Pontibacter liquoris: one gene and its partner. The protein of the gene in region 1 interacts with the protein of each later gene in a pairwise test. Links are inferred from orthologs where the notes say so. Each region holds a gene or a part of one and is shown on either strand. Other genes may lie near its edges. The genes, in order: ligA and leuS.

Evidence for each region.
Region 2: the proteins of ligA (region 1) and leuS interact in binary tests that used the Escherichia coli proteins (3 or more experiments, as listed by UniProt). The link is inferred for Pontibacter liquoris from one-to-one orthologs.

The regions. Positions count from the first base shown.
Region 1 is NZ_JALEBG010000001.1:2,507,827-2,515,561, reverse strand. What follows is about bases 934-3,933. They hold ligA (NAD-dependent DNA ligase LigA), read right to left. Parts: upstream 3,439-3,933; coding sequence 1,429-3,438; downstream 934-1,428. Outside these bases: LWL52_RS10395 (sensor histidine kinase), read right to left, coding at 1-858; LWL52_RS10385 (hypothetical protein), read right to left, coding at 4,666-5,244; LWL52_RS10380 (cytochrome c oxidase subunit 3), read left to right, coding at 5,532-6,158; LWL52_RS10375 (T9SS type B sorting domain-containing protein), read right to left, coding at 6,439-7,735. UniProt on the Escherichia coli protein: DNA ligase that catalyzes the formation of phosphodiester linkages between 5'-phosphoryl and 3'-hydroxyl groups in double-stranded DNA using NAD as a coenzyme and as the energy source for the reaction.
Region 2 is NZ_JALEBG010000001.1:2,044,357-2,052,379, forward strand. What follows is about bases 2,334-5,621. They hold leuS (leucine--tRNA ligase), read right to left. Parts: upstream 5,303-5,621; coding sequence 2,534-5,302; downstream 2,334-2,533. Other genes in these bases: LWL52_RS08430 (MarR family winged helix-turn-helix transcriptional regulator), read left to right, coding at 2,334-2,379. Also shown: ispG ((E)-4-hydroxy-3-methylbut-2-enyl-diphosphate synthase), read left to right, coding at 1-990; LWL52_RS08420 (DUF6728 family protein), read left to right, coding at 1,166-1,330; LWL52_RS08425 (MmcQ/YjbR family DNA-binding protein), read left to right, coding at 1,334-1,690; more of LWL52_RS08430, read left to right, coding at 1,879-2,333; LWL52_RS08440 (carbonic anhydrase), read right to left, coding at 6,226-6,852; LWL52_RS08445 (alanine racemase), read right to left, coding at 6,951-8,023.

The DNA of each region.
Region 1 (7,735 bases):
GTCTTCCTGCACCTGCAGGTTAAGGATAATGCCGATCTCGTTGCGGCTCACCAGGCCGTGCTTAAAGGCGTTTTCGACCAGCGTCATCAGCAGCATTGGGGCAATCTGCTTGCCGGCCAGGTCGCCTTCCACATGCAGTTTTATACTTGTCTGCTCGCGCAGGCGCAGCTTCTGCAGATCAATAAAGTTGTTGATATGATCGACCTCTTTTTCAAGGCTCACCAGCGTGTCGTTGCTTTCATAGAGCATGTAGCGCATCAGCAGCGAGAGTTTCATGATCGCATCCGGCGTTTCGGGGTGCTGCTTATAAGCCAGCGAGTAGATGTTATTCAGGGTGTTGAACAGGAAGTGCGGGTTTACCTGCGATTTGAGGTAGGCCAGCTCGGCGGTGAGCTTCTGCGTTTCCAGTTCCTTGTTGCGGCGCTCGTTACGGATGTAGTTGCCGGTTACTTTCAGGGCCGAGCTGATAAAAACCGTCACCAGACCTCCCAGGGCATACTGTAGCAGCCTTTCGGTGGTATAGAGGGCCTTCATATTGGGATTAAACTCCCGGAAAACGAAGTAGTCGAGCGGCGCGCGCACCAGCGCAAAAACGAGTAGGGTAGTGAGCACCGAGGCAATGTAGAGCAACAGGTGGTTGCGCGCCAGAAAACGTGGGATGAGCACATACCAGTTAAAGTAAAAGATAACCAGCTGAAAAGCCAGCCCCACGGCCACATCCAGCACCTTGGCCACCGACAAGGTGCGGTTTGCCTGCAAAAAGTAAAATACCCAGGCGCCAAAAAGCAACCATGCCACTACGTGCAAGGCTATCTGATAGCGTTTTTTCATGGTTACCTGCTGCAAAGCAATATTCATGTTGATTTAAAGTATGGCTGCTGCGTGCCGGGTGCCGGAGAGCGGTATATAGTTTACTCTTAAAGATAAGCAAAGTGCCTGACATTGCAGTGCTTCCCCGAATGCGTCTCTACCAACGCACCATTTGTGGCGATGAAGGCTGCCGTTAACCAGATAAAACAGGTATAGCTATCTAAAAACCTGTTTAGCTAGTATTTAACGGCATTGGTCTATTCCGTTTTGCTTTGCGCCCTAGATTTTCCTCTTTTGGTAAAGGGTTGTGCTGAAAAGCGCGCTTATGACCTCCAGGAAGTTTTTTACCGCCAGATAAAAGCCAAAGTATTAGCGCTTTCGTAAAAGTCCATAGGGCTGTTGAAGAAAGCGGTAGCGCCATCAACCTGAACGCTCAGAAGCGAAAAAGAGGTGATGCATGGGGGTTGAGAACAGCCTGTAGATACAAGTTTAGTTTAGTTGTTTTAGATGGGGCCAATTGCAGTTGGCCCCATCTTTTTTGTTAGCAGTGTTGCCCAACCAGCCAGCACTTCAACATAAGCTTAATACCTCCTGTCTGCGAATAGCCAGAAGCCCCAGTTACTTTATCATTTCTAAAAACTCGTCTTCCGAGAGAATCGGCACGCCCAGCTTGGTGGCTTTCTCACGCTTGGCGGGGCCCATTTTATCGCCGGCTACCAGGTAGTTTAGTTTAGCGGAGATGGAGCTGACCACCTTGCCGCCGTGGCTAAGGATGAGCTGTTGCAATTCTTCGCGGCTCATACTCTGGAAAACGCCTGAGATCACAAATGTTTTATCCTCCAGCCGGTCGCTTTCCATTTCAGGGGATTTAAACGAAGACTTAAACGTTAAGCCGGCCTGCTTCAGCCGCTCTACCAGCTGCACATTGTCCTGGTCCTGGAAATAAGTGATGATGGAGTTGGCAATGCGTTCACCGATCTCGTTGATGGCAAGCAGTTCCTCGTATGTTGCGCCCCGCAGTGCTTCCAGGTCAGGTAGTTGCTCGGCTAGCTTGCGCGCTACGGTGCTGCCTACAAACCGGATGCCCAGCGCAAATAAAACGCGGTCATACGGCGTGGCTTTAGACCGTTCCAGGCTGGCCAGAATGTTGTTGGCTGATTTTTCGCCCATGCGCTCCAGCACGCACAATTGTTCAAATGTTAGATCATACAAGTCGGCGACATTGCGGGCCAGGCCTGTTCTATAAAGTTGGGCAATGGTTTCAGGACCCAGGTCGGTGATGTTCATCGCTTTGCGCGAGATAAAATGCTCGAATTTTGCAAGTATCTGCGGTTCGCAACCTGTATCATTCGGGCAGTAAAAGTTGGCTTCACCCTCGGAGCGCACCAGCGGCGTGCCGCAGGCGGGGCAGTTGGTCGGATATAAGATGGGTTGACTGTCTGCAGGGCGTTGGGCCAGGTCTACACCGGTGATCTTGGGGATGATCTCGCCGCCTTTTTCCACAAACACCATATCGCCCAGGCGCAGGTCCAGGCGCTGGATTTCGTTGGCATTATGCACCGAGGCGCGCTTTACCACGGTGCCGGCCAGCAGGACAGGCTCCAGCAGCGCTACCGGCGTGACAGCTCCTGTGCGGCCCACCTGGTACTGGATGCCCTGCAGCCGGGTGGCGGCACTCATTGCGGCATACTTGTAGGCAATGGCCCAGCGGGGACTTTTAGAAGTAAACCCCAGTTCCTGTTGCAGCGCATAGCTGTTTACCTTCACCACTACGCCATCAGTAGCGATGGGCAGTTCTGTGCGGCGCACTTCCCATTCGTTCACGTAAGCCAGCACCTCTTCTATAGAGCTGCACTTGCGCCAGGTATCCGATACCTGGAAACCCCACTTGTGGATAGCCTGCAGACTTTCGGAATGAGAGTCGAACAGGGGTTGGAATGTATGGAAACTATAACAGAAGCAACCCAGCTTGCGGCTGGCAACAACGGCCGAATCCTGTTGCTTGAGGGTACCCGAGGTGGCATTGCGTGGATTGGCCAGCAGCTGCTCGCCGGTTTCCTCACGTTCCGCATTCAGCTGCTGGAAAACAGGCAAGGGCATAAACACTTCGCCACGCACTTCAAACAACTCCGGAAAACCTTCTCCGTGCACCTGCAAAGGTACATCCCGGATGGTGCGCACATTGGCTGTGATATTATCGCCGCGGGTGCCATCGCCCCGGGTCGCGCCCTGCACAAACTGCCCGTTTTCGTAGGTCAGGCTGATGGCCACACCGTCAAACTTCTGCTCGCAGACATACTCCACGTCGCTGCCAATGGCCTTGCGTACCCGGTTATCGAACTCGCGCAGTTCCTCCTCCGAGTAAGTGTTGCTCAGCGAGAGCATGGGGTATTTGTGGAAAACGGTCTCGAAGTTCTTAGTAATGGTGCCGCCCACGCGCAAGGTAGGTGAATTGGGCTGCCGCAGGGCCGGAAACTGTTCTTCCAGTTCCTGCAGCCGTTTCAGCAGCTGGTCAAATTCATAGTCCGATACTTCGGAAACACTGTTCTGGTAATATTGGTAGTTGAGGTAATTTATTCGATCTGTCAGTTCCTGCAGTTCCAGTGCCGGGTCTTTCTGTAATGCCATTGTAGGTCTGTTTTATACTTCGTAAAAATAAGAAACGGACCGTATAGTTACGAAATTTAATGGCATAGAAACAGCCGGCTGTAGCGGGGTGGGCAAGAAGTAGGCTTAAAAAGGAAAAAGCGCAAATGGTTCTTGAACAGCATATCCTTGTGCGCTCGCCCTTGCAATAAAGTGTTTTGATCAATAATTAAGGACGGCTTGTTTGAGCAAACAAATGATTCAGAATCAGAATTTAAGGATGCTGTTGATTAAGTATAAGTATAAGATTAGATAAGGTAAAGTTCAAGGTTGAGTATGGCTCCCTGTATGCAGCGCAAGTATAGATAGCCGGCGTGCATAGCAAGTAAAAACACCAGGTATACATAGCAAGTATAGACATCAGGCTGGATAAAGTGTTCGGCAAGAAGTGTAGGCCTGCTACGAATGCTTGGTATAAAGCCGGAGTTGCGGCAAGCAGATGATTTGCTACATAAGGCTACCCAAGGGATAGAAGGTATAGCAGGCGTATGGCTAAGGAAACATAGGGAAGGTTCAGATAGCTTTTGCCTCCCCAGGCTAACACGCTTCACAGGGGCTTTCCCTAAGGATAGATGAGGTGTTTATTCCTGCTGGCATGCTACGCTCTATCAACTGGTAGGCAGTAACTAGTTAGGAGGTATAGTTAATTCTGAATTCAAGCTTTTATCTAATATAAAGTATAGCTTATTAATAAGTATGTCAATAGTATGAATATCAATAAAATATAATATCTATAATGTTCCAAAAGTTGTATTATGGGTTAGCTGTGTAAATTTTGTGTAAAACATTGCTTTGGTTAGCTGAATGAAGCTTTTGGTAGTTACTTTATTGCTCCTGATCTGGGATTTCCATACTGTCATCTATAGCTAAAAAAGGATAGTTGCTGCCCATACGGGAATCAAGCTGATCCAATGTTATTTTATACTTAATAGTTGATTGAAAACAAATAAGTTGGCTTATTATACTTGTTGTATAACTTTAAATTGGTTTGGTCTATACTTCGTAGCTCTACTTTGTTGATTACAGCATTTACTTCTTGTGCAAAAGAGGTAAAGTTGGTGATCGGGTGCGGAATTCGTGCTGGCTTAAGGGAGCGGTTTTATCAAAGGGTAGATTAATTGCTGACATGGATCTGCCTGCTCCTGGGATAGCATTTGTAAAATAACCTACCCTTTACCCGCGTTTAAAAGCTTACAACCAGAAGCAGCCTTACCGGACGGTCAGATCTGTCCAGCGGGCATTGCGGATCGTGAAGAGCAGGCGGCCTGTAAGCAGCGGAACATACTTGACAGGCAGGTTCACCTGGAAGTTTTGAAGCAGCAGGTCAAAGTTGGTGCTGAAGACCAAGGCCTGTTGATCCGGTGCTATAACAAGGGGTATAACGGTTTCACTTAAAACGCCCTGCAGGTTAATATTGGAAACGCGCGGAATAGCTTTTAGAAAAGTATCCTGGCTCTTCACTTGTGCTGCTGGCAGGTCGATTTCGAAGTAAAGGTTCGGGAACTTTGCGCCATAAAGTATCTCGTAGGCCATTTCGGGCGGCACATTATCGGTAAGCGGTAGCAGACTGCTGACATCCAGTACGCACTCCAGCTTCTGGGTTTCCTTGTTATAGTTAACGAGCAACTTATTGGAGCTAAAGTCGAAAAGCCGCTTGGTCCCTTCGATCGTTAAAAAGATCGTGTTGCCACTGGTATAGGTGTTCTCGGTTTGGGCTGCTACCTGCTGCCCCGTCAGGCAAAATAGGACAGTCAGAACATAGGAGGCATAAGATAAAAATTTTGCCATTTTAGCGCGGATTAAGCTTATTGTTATAAACGCAAATGCCCGTAGAAAGGTAAGTGCTGCTTACCCTATTATATGCGCGGAAATGATAGCTTTAACGCCTTTAACACAACTTTTCAGGCGAAAGCCTGTTAAGGAAGAAGCAGGGGCTGCACCATGAAATATAATACCCTAATTGCAAAACTATCCTTCCGCTTGCAGGGTATATAGGTAGTATAAAAGATAGTGATAGTGCTACTTACCGGTAAATGACTTAGTAGGCTTGTAAATCGCCTTTCAAAAGGTTGGGAATGGATCCAGATAAGAAAAATAAAATTTACGCCAGGCAACTCTCTGCGTTCAGTAAAATAGAGAAGATGCACCCTATCCGTATGCTGCTCTACCTGAGTATGATCGGCATCGGAGTCTTGTTTTTTATACTGGTCGTAGCTTTTGCGCGTACCGGCGGGTTTCCGCAAACCTCCTTCGAATTGCCTAAATTTTTCAGCGTCAGTACGGTGCTGTTGCTTTTCAGCAGTTATGCCATCAGCCGGGTGCCCCGTTTTTATAAAAAAGACAAACTACACAAAATGACGCGCTACCTGGGCCTGACCTTAGTGCTGGGGCTGTTATTTGTAGGCGCGCAGTTTATTGGCTGGAATGAAATGGTCAGAAGTGGGGTCTACTTTACCGGGAAAGCCTCGGGCACCTATCTTTACCTGATCTCGGCACTCCACGTGCTGCATTTACTGGGCGGCATCATCTTCCTTTCCTTTCTTTTCTTTAAAACAGCCCATGTCGCAACTGACGGGGTTCGGAGCCTGATCTTTATCCGCGACCCTTACCGCCACCTGCAGCTTACCATGCTGTGTGGCTACTGGCATTTTATGGATTTCTTATGGCTGGGCCTTTACCTGGTGTTCCTTTTCATGGCCTGATCAGATAAGTTGCTAGGCTGAGCTTTTAAACAGATACTCGGCGCATCTGCGTGCTTTGAAACCATTTGATTGGCGTCTGTCCTTTGACTAATCTGTAAATAAGTATACCAGGTTAAGCTCTATCTTGCTGGCTATACTTTCTGTGCACATGCTTTAGAATTTCTGATTAGGTAAAGTATAAACCTGTGCTATGCTGAAGTAAGGAAAACTCTCGTAGAATCGGTCAGTAAAAGGGAAGCGAAATACAGTAGCAGGAAGCCGCGATCTTTTACCTGGGCCGCTAACGCACCAGCGTGACACTACCTCTATACTTGCTGGTACCGTAGTCTATTACATAGAAGTATACTCCGTCGTTTACGTTTTTGCCATCCCATTTGAAGCTGCTGTGCGTGTCGCGGTATACTTCTTTGCCCCACCGGTTAAAGATAGTGATGCTGGTGAACACAGCCGAACAGAACTCTGACGGAAGTCCCGGTATTTCAAATTGGTCATTTAGTCCATCGTCGTTCGGCGTGAAAATATTAGGCGGGATAAAATCCGTTAGCTGCGGTACGCTCACCCGAAACTCCATGACCAGTACCTGGTCCGGAAAAGGCCGGCAGGCATCCTCTTTCAATTTAAAGTTTACCCGCAGCACACCTTGTTGGGCGGCCAGGCAATTGGCTGTCCAGGTAAAGGTGCCATCGGCTTTACCTTTTCCGTTGGTACTTGTAAAGGCCATGCCATAGGCCGACAGGTCAAAGCCATCGCCTTCCGCTGCCAGCTGCAGCATGTCCATGTTTACATCTTCTCCGAAGATCTTGGCTTCAAAAGGCTCGTTCAGTTTCAGGTCGAAGGATAGCACCTGTTTATCTGTAGAGATCACAGGCGCATCATTTGGGGCATCAACATGAAATTCGAACACCAGTTGCTGCTCCGGAGAAGGGATGCAGGCATCTTCCTGTAAATTAAAAGCTACCCGCAGGATGTTTCCGGTAGCGGCATTACACGTAGCTACCCAATTAAATACGCCTTCGGCACTGCCCTTGCCTCCAGTGCTGGTAAAGTCCATACCCAGGTCGGCCAGGTTAAAACCTTGGCCCGCGGCCGACAGGGCCAGCGCATCCAGGTCCACGTCTTTGCCAAATAGCTTTGCCTGGTAGACTTGGCCAGGCACTAACGTGACGACCAGCACCTTTTGATCAGAGCTGATGACGGGAATATTGTTTTTATAGGTTGGCCGGATTTCTACTACTTCCTTTTTCTCGATGGTTTTGCCACAAACCACCGAGCTGGCAGTAAATTCTACCTGGTAGTTTTCCTGCTTTACGGTGTTGCAATCTATCTGCCAGGAAAAAGGCGAGGTAACCGTTGCCGTTCCGGTCTTGCCTTCGAATTGAATAGCCTGGGATGACAGGTCAAAGTTCAGGCCTTTGGCGGAAATCGTTACGTCCTGCCCGTCGCTGTCGGAGCCGGTAACATCAAAAGTAAGCACGTCGCCCTGCTGCACCTCAAATACTCGCGCCGGCGTGGAAAGGGCAACGGCAGGAGGGGCATCGGGCAAGGGATCGATGACAAAATTCAGCTGCACCGTGTCC
Region 2 (8,023 bases), 460 kb from region 1 along the record:
GCCCAGAATGTGCCCCGCGTCATAGCCGACCTGAGCCGCCTGGAAGCGATCCGGTATGCCGACCTGAAATGCGTAGGCCATTTATACTCCATGCTGCTCGATAAGTTTAACATGAACGACCAGGGAGCGGATTACATTTTTACCGGCGATACACCGATCGGCTTTATGCTACCCAACGGCTTAAAGGAGATCGTAAACTATGTCACCTGGCAAGAAGCCGAACAGCGCGAAGACCGGCACCCGCTCCTCACAGCTGAAGAGTATCTGACTGCGCCGGAGCGCCACCCTAACCTGAACTTTATACTTATCACGCTTTCTGACCTGGATGCAGCACTACTGAACCGCCTGAAGCAGGACGCCACAGCCGTACTGGTGTTGCACACGCAGAATGCCCACGCTATGCCGGAGCTGCGCCGTTGCTTCTTTGCCATAATGGAGGCAGGCGTGCAGAACCCCTGCATCATTCAGCGCGCATACGGTGCCCTCACCTCCGACGAAGTTCAGCTCTATGCCGCTACCGATATGGGTGGGCTGCTGATCGACGGGCTCGGAGATGGCGTGATGCTCGGAACGGAATACTTGCCGGAACAGGAGAAAGCTGCCTGGTTGCAAACAATCGGCGCCTTTAACAGCCTGAGCTTCGGCATTCTGCAGGCAGCCCGTACGCGCATGAGCAAGACCGAATATATCAGCTGCCCGAGCTGTGGCCGTACCTTATTCGATCTGCAGGAAACAACGGCCATGATCCGCAAGCGTACCGACCATCTGAAAGGCGTGAAGATCGGCATTATGGGGTGCATAGTGAATGGCCCCGGTGAAATGGCTGATGCAGACTATGGCTATGTGGGCGTCGGCGTAAATAAAATAGCCCTTTACCGCGGCCAAACTGTGATCAAAAAATCCGTACCGGCTGATCGCGCCGTAGACGAACTGATCGAACTGATCCGGGAAGATGCCCGCTGGATCGAACCCATGGAGGTAGAAGGATAAAAAGTAACGCAAGTATGAGGAAGCTTTTGAGAAGGAAATACCTGTTAAAAGCTTCTATCAGAACGTATACTTATTAAATCTTTTATTACCTTATACTGTTATCTATACAGGCAGTGCAGTTAATTTAAAAACACCCTTGCTCTGCTTGGAGCAAACTGATTTAAACGAACGTGATATGAAGGGATTATTTGATTTTTCAGAAGTAGCTACTTACTTCTTCCGTAAAAACGACCCGAACCGCCGAACGAATTTTAACTTGCGCACCATGCACAAGATCAACAAAATATCCATGTTGATGTTCCTGGCCGGCGTTATATACTTTATCATTAAACATATTTAAGAGATGCACATCGAGCATTTCCGTGAATATTGTATGGCCAAACCGGGTACTACCGAAGAGCTGCCCTTTGATGCCGACACGCTGGTGTTTAAAGTATGCGGTAAAATGTATGCGCTTTGCAGCCTCTCAGCCTATGCACAAGGCATTGCCCTGAAGTGCGATCCGGAGCGGGCCATAGAACTGCGTGAGCAATACCCGCAGGTGCAGCCTGGCTACCACATGAGCAAGGTGCACTGGAATACCGTGTTGCCCGAAGCGGGTTTGCCGGATACTTTGTTGCAGCAATGGATCGACGATTCATATGCTTTTGTCGTGGCCAAGCTCACGAAGGCACAGCAAGATACCCTGGCCTTGCCTTAACATGTGCGCCAGGCACAGGAAGAAAATCTTACCGCCGCTTCCGCTAACATTAGCAGGAGCGGCGGCCTTATTTCCGGGTGTTTTGGTTTGTTAAAAAATATTGCCCTGAAGCCTTAAAATTGCTGGTGTTACAACGATGACATATCAGAAATTATGCTTAACATTGGATAAACTCACCTTAAGCTATTATGACGCTAGAAAAAGAAATCGGTTTCAATTCATTCCGGAATGAATGGCAAAAAGCAGGTCTCGCTATTCTGTATACATACGGGTTGCTGAATAACGGACATGAAAATTTCTTTAAACAACATGGTCTCACCTCGCAGCAATACAACGCCCTGCGCATCCTGCACGATCAGTATCCCACGCCGGTTTCGACCTCTTATTTACGCGAGAAAATGCTGGACAAAATGTCGGATGCCTCGCGCCTGGTAAGCCGCCTAAGTGCGAAAGGGTTGGTTGATGTAAAGCAGAATGCCACAGACAAGCGCCTGGTCAATATCCTGATCTCGGAAGAAGGGCTGCGTAAATTTAACAGCATAGGGAAAGAGATCAGCAAGATGGACGCCCTGATGCAAGCCTTAACAGAAGAAGAGGCCCGGCAGCTTACTAGCTTACTCGATAAAGCCCGCCAGTCTATTCAATCAAATGGCGAACCTTCTACTTCTCTGGAGCAGGCGCAGTCCTAATTCTACCCCGTACCCTATACAACAAGGCAGGAAATTGTAGTTTCCTGCCTTGTTGCTTTTAAGCCCTTTTGCTTTGGTATATAAAGCTGAAAGCCGCCCGATACTAGGTTCAGGCGGCTTTCAGGTAAGAAGTTAGTTGGTAAATGGAACTACCTTATACTACTACATTGATAATTTTGTTGGGCACGATAATTATTTTCTTGGGTGATTTACCATCCAAGAACCTGGTTACCTGCTCATCGGTCAGCACCATTTTTTCCATTTCCTCACGAGGCGCATCTACAGCAAACGTTAATTTAGCCCGCACCTTGCCATTAACCGAAACCGGGTATTCAAACGTATTTTCCGTCAGGTATTCTTCTTTCCAGGCCGGGAATATAGCTTCGCTTATACTTTGAGCATGACCCAATTGCTGCCATACTTCCTCGGTAATATGCGGGGCATACGGCGACAGAATGATCGTTAACGGCTCCAGGATGGCGCGCTTGTTTGTTTTAAGTTGCGTGAGCTCGTTCACGCAGATCATGAACGAAGAAACCGACGTATTAAAAGAGAATCGCTCGATGTCTTCTTCCACCTTTTTGATGGTCTTGTGCAGCGACTTGAGTTCTGCCGCTGTCGGGGCTTCCTCCGAAACCGTAAAGTTTCCGTCGTTATCGTGGAAGAGGCGCCAGTACTTGCGCAGAAACTTGTGCACGCCGTCCATGCCGTTGGTATTCCAGGGCTTAAACTGCTCCAGCGGCCCCAAAAACATTTCATACATGCGTAGCGTGTCGGCGCCCATGCGCTCAACCAGGTCATCCGGGTTCACCACGTTATACTTCGACTTGGACATCTTCTCGATCTCCATGCCTACGTTATACTTGCCATCTTCCAGCACAAACTCCGCATCGGCATTTTCAGGGCGCCAGTTCTTAAAGGCATCAATGTCAAGCACATCATTCTCCACGATGTTCACGTCTACATGCAGGGCGGTGGTATCATACTTGTCTTTCAGCCCAAAAGACACATACGTGTTGCTATCTTTTACGCGGAACACAAAGTTAGATCGCCCCTGGATCATGCCTTGGTTGATGAGCTTTTTGAAAGGCTCCTGCTCCGGCACAAGGCCCAGATCATACATAAACTTGTTCCAGAAACGGGAGTAAAGCAGGTGGCCGGTCGCGTGCTCCGATCCGCCAATGTACAGATCCACGTTACGCCAGTAGTTCACCGCTTCCGGGTCTGCAAACGCCGCATCATTTCTGGGGTCCATATACCGGTACCAATACCAGCTGGAGCCTGCCCAACCCGGCATGGTGCTCAGTTCATACTCATATTGGTTGTCATACTTCCAATCCACGGCACGGCCCAGTGGCGGTTCGCCTGTTTCGGTGGGCAGGTATGCATCGATTTTAGGCAATTCCAGCGGCAACTCGCTCTCTTTGATCAAGTGCGGAATGCCGTCTTTGAAGTATACAGGCACCGGCTCGCCCCAATAGCGCTGGCGGCTGAACACGGCATCGCGCATGCGGTAGTTCACCTTTCCACGCCCGACACCTAGCTCTTCTGCTCTAGCGATGCCCGCCTTAATGGCAGTTTTCACTTCCAGACCATTCAGGAAACCGGAATTAATGATAATTCCTTCTTTGGCAGCATGGGCTTCTTCGGCTAGATTGCCGCCTTCCACTACCTGTGGTATAGGCAGATTAAAATATTTGGCAAAAGCATAATCGCGCGTATCGTGGCCTGGCACCGCCATTACGGCTCCTGTGCCATATCCTGCCAATACGTAATCGGCAATCCAGATCTGTACTTTATCGCCCGAGATCGGGTTAATGGCATACGCGCCGGTAAACACGCCACTCACAGTTTTCACGTCCGTCATGCGCTCGCGCTCCGAACGGTTTTTGGCAACAGTCACATACTCCTCCACCTGCTGGCGCTGTGCATCGGTAGTGATCTGCTTCACCAGCTCATGTTCCGGCGCCAGCACTACAAACGAAACCCCAAAAATGGTATCGATGCGGGTAGTGAATACCTCTATCTTCTGCTGAGAACCTTCCACGGCGAATTCCAGTTCGGCGCCCACCGATTTGCCGATCCAATTGCGTTGCATTTCTTTCACCGGCTCGGGCCAGTCGATGTCTTCTAGCCCCTGCAGCAGGCGCTCGGCATAAGCTGTGATGCGCATCATCCACTGGCGCATGCGCTTGCGTTCCACCGGGTAGCCTCCTCGCTCCGAAAGGCCGTCTTTCACCTCATCATTTGCCAGCACGGTGCCAAGAGCCGGGCACCAGTTCACCACCGCCTCCGCTACATAGGTGAGCCTATACTTGAGCAGCAGCTCCGATTTTTGAAGCTCGCTTTTGGCCTGCCATTCCGCAGCCGAGAACGCAGGCGTATCGTCGTCGCAGGCAGCCTTTACATTGCGGTTGCCGTTTTGTTCAAACTCCTTTATAAGCGCAGCAACAGGTTCAGCCTTATCGGAGGTATAGTTATAGTAGCAGTTGAACAGCTGCATAAAAATCCACTGCGTCCATTTGTAATAGCTTGGGTCGGAGGTGCGCACTTCGCGCTCCCAATCGTAAGAGAAGCCGATGTTTTTCAGCTGCTCCACATAGCGCTGGATGTTCTGTTCGGTGGTGATAGCCGGGTGCTGCCCGGTCTGTATGGCATATTGCTCGGCAGGCAGTCCAAAGGCATCAAAGCCCATTGGGTGGAGCACGTTATATCCTTTGGTGCGCTTGTAGCGGCTCACAATGTCAGAGGCAATATAGCCCAGCGGATGCCCTACGTGCAGGCCGGCGCCGGACGGGTAGGGGAACATATCCAGGGCATAGTATTTGGGCTTGTTGTCGTTGGCGCGGGCTTTAAATGTCTGGTTCTCTTCCCAGTAACGCTGCCACTTTTTCTCTATCTGATTAAAATTATACTCTGACATCGGTTATAGTTCTATTCGCTTGTTCGTAGTCAAGCTGCTAATATAACTAATGTAGGTCAAAATGTGGCGCAGCACCGTGTATAAATTGGTTTTGAGCGATAGCAAGAGGGTACCGGAAAGGTTTCTTGCCTGTGTGCATTGAAGGGTTTGGGGAGATTTACCCTAACCCTAACACGAGGGGAGGGCATAAGGCTGTTGGTTCAATGTGAAGTATAAGCGGTGTAGGACTGGAACCAATCACCCCTGGCCCCTCCTTGACTAAGGAGGGGAGTTTGCTATTACTTTAGCTTAGGTTTAAGTACTATAGTTTGGCTTCATTAGCTTGCCACCAAGATCCTTTCAGGATGACAAAAGGGAAAAGTTAAGGAGAGGAGGTTTATACTTATACTTGATCTAAAGTATAAGCAGCTTCTCAGGTCAAGCAAGTCATCCCCCTTCAAAGGGGGACTTGGTCTAAGTTGCATTGTAAAAGCTTTAATTCTTTCCCTTCCTATACTTAAGCCCAAGTATAAACCTAAGCTATTGAAACTGATCCCAGTCCTTGGGTTGAGCGCCTCGAGAGTTTCCGGTGACGAGCTTCAGCGAGGCAGCCCGAGGTACGAGGGCAGGAAACGAAAGGAGCGCGAAACGCAAGGACGAGCCCCTGCGGGCTTGGAGCGCTCCAAAGTAGGAAATCAAACAGGACAAGTATAAAACTGAGGAATTCAGCTTGCTACCAAGTATAACCTAACTATAAAACTGAGCAATACAGCAAGCTGCCAAGATAGTCTAAGTCTAAAATTGAGCAATACAGCCGCTGCCAAGTATAGCCGCAAGTATAAACCACCGCATCAAACTCACGCAAACAAGTATAACCGCTAGTATAAACTAAAGTGTCAATGATGGTAAATGTATAGCCGAATAGGTACCCTAAAAACTACTCCTTACGGAACAATCCCCAATTCCCGCCATTCTTCCAGCGGCAGCGGCAAATCTTTGATTCGGCCGGTTGTGATCTCCAGCACCCAGCCGTGCACCTGCGGAAAACTACCGCTTTGCATGGCCCGGTTTAAGGCAGAAGTTTTGCAGATATTGGCTACTTGCGCGATCACATTATATTCCGAAAGACGGTTAAGGCGTTCCTGCTCCGTTGGAATAGCGTCCAGTTCCTGCCGGTTTTTCAGGTATAATTCCCGTATGGGGTTTACCCAGTTGCCCACAGCTCCGGTGGCATTGCCTTTGTAGGCAGCCTCTACACCGCCGCAGCGGTGGTGGCCGCAAACCACAATGTGCTTTACCTGCAACACCTCTACGGCATACTCCAGCACGGCCAGCAGGTTCATATCGGTGAGCGAAACCTGGTTGGCAACGTTGCGGTGGATGAAAAGCTCGCCCGGACCTGTTTTGGTAAAGCCATTGAGCGGCATACGGCTATCAGAGCAGCCAATAAAAAGGAAAGGCGGTTTCTGTCCTTGTGATAGTTTATCGAAGTACGATTCGTCTTCCGCCAGCTTTTCCTTTACCCAAAGCAGGTTGTTAGAGATAAGATCCTGGTAGTCGTGGTAGTGCATGTTTCTGATGTATGTGGCGCCTGAACGGCTCAGGAACCGGCTACAAATATAGCAAATATCAGCCGGAATGGTAATAAGCACCTTCCATGGATGTCCATTCAGGTAACGACTTCCTTGCTTATATAGCGGGAATTCAGAATACTAAGCGCGCCCATATAGCGCAGATTAAAGTGCAGTACATCGCCCACCTTGTAGTTGTTAGCGTTAGCGCCGAGCTCCACCACCAGCATATCCGAGCTGGCCCCGATCACGCTCAGGTTTTCATCGCAGGGCAACAGGAATTTCGGATTGATATCGAGTAGGCCCACATCCAGTATCGCCCGATGAGAGGATTTGCCATAGAGACTGGCATCGATCTGAAAGCTTTCTCCGCTGGGGTTCTCGGCCAGCACACCGCTTGGCATCATCGGCTTTTCGGTGAGTTCGATGATCTCAGTTTCCAGTTCAAATACGTCATCATACATGCCTTCAAAGGTTTGTCCGGTAAACAGGTTCAGGCCGAAAAACAACGCTTCGCCAATCCGGAAATGGTTGATCCCTTTTGGTAACTGATGCGTGAACAGCAGGGGAAGCGTAACGGATGTGCCGCCGGATACCCATGGAATTTTTTTATCAAATTTGGCCTCGATGATCTGCGCATAAAGGCTTAGCTGGATGAGCTTGTCCTGGGTTGGCATCACGCCATGCAGGCAGTTAAAATTAGCGCCAAGGCCAATGACGGCGATATTGGGCAATTGAAATACCTGCTCATAAAAGCCAACCAGTTCATCGCCCATCACCCCTTCGCGCAGATCGCCCATTTCGATCATGATAATGATCTTGTGAAGCTTCTGCTGTCGCACGGCCTCTTCTGACATCAGGCGGATGCTGTCCAGTTCGGTTTGAAAACTTACATCGGCATACCGTACAATATCGGGTATACTTTGCTTTGGCGCCGGCTTGATATAAACAGTTTGCACGTCAGGGGCCATGCGTTTGATGGCTTTCAGGTTGGTTACCCGCGAGTCATGGATCTCTTTTACACCAAGGGCCAGCAGCTCTTTTAAGAACAGTTCGTTGCCGCACAGGAGTTTGGAAACCACGCCCCAACTGATATCATGCTTTTGAAAGGCATTGTCGATGAAGTGGTAATTGTGTTGTAGCTTTTGGTGGTACAGTTTCAAAACTGCCA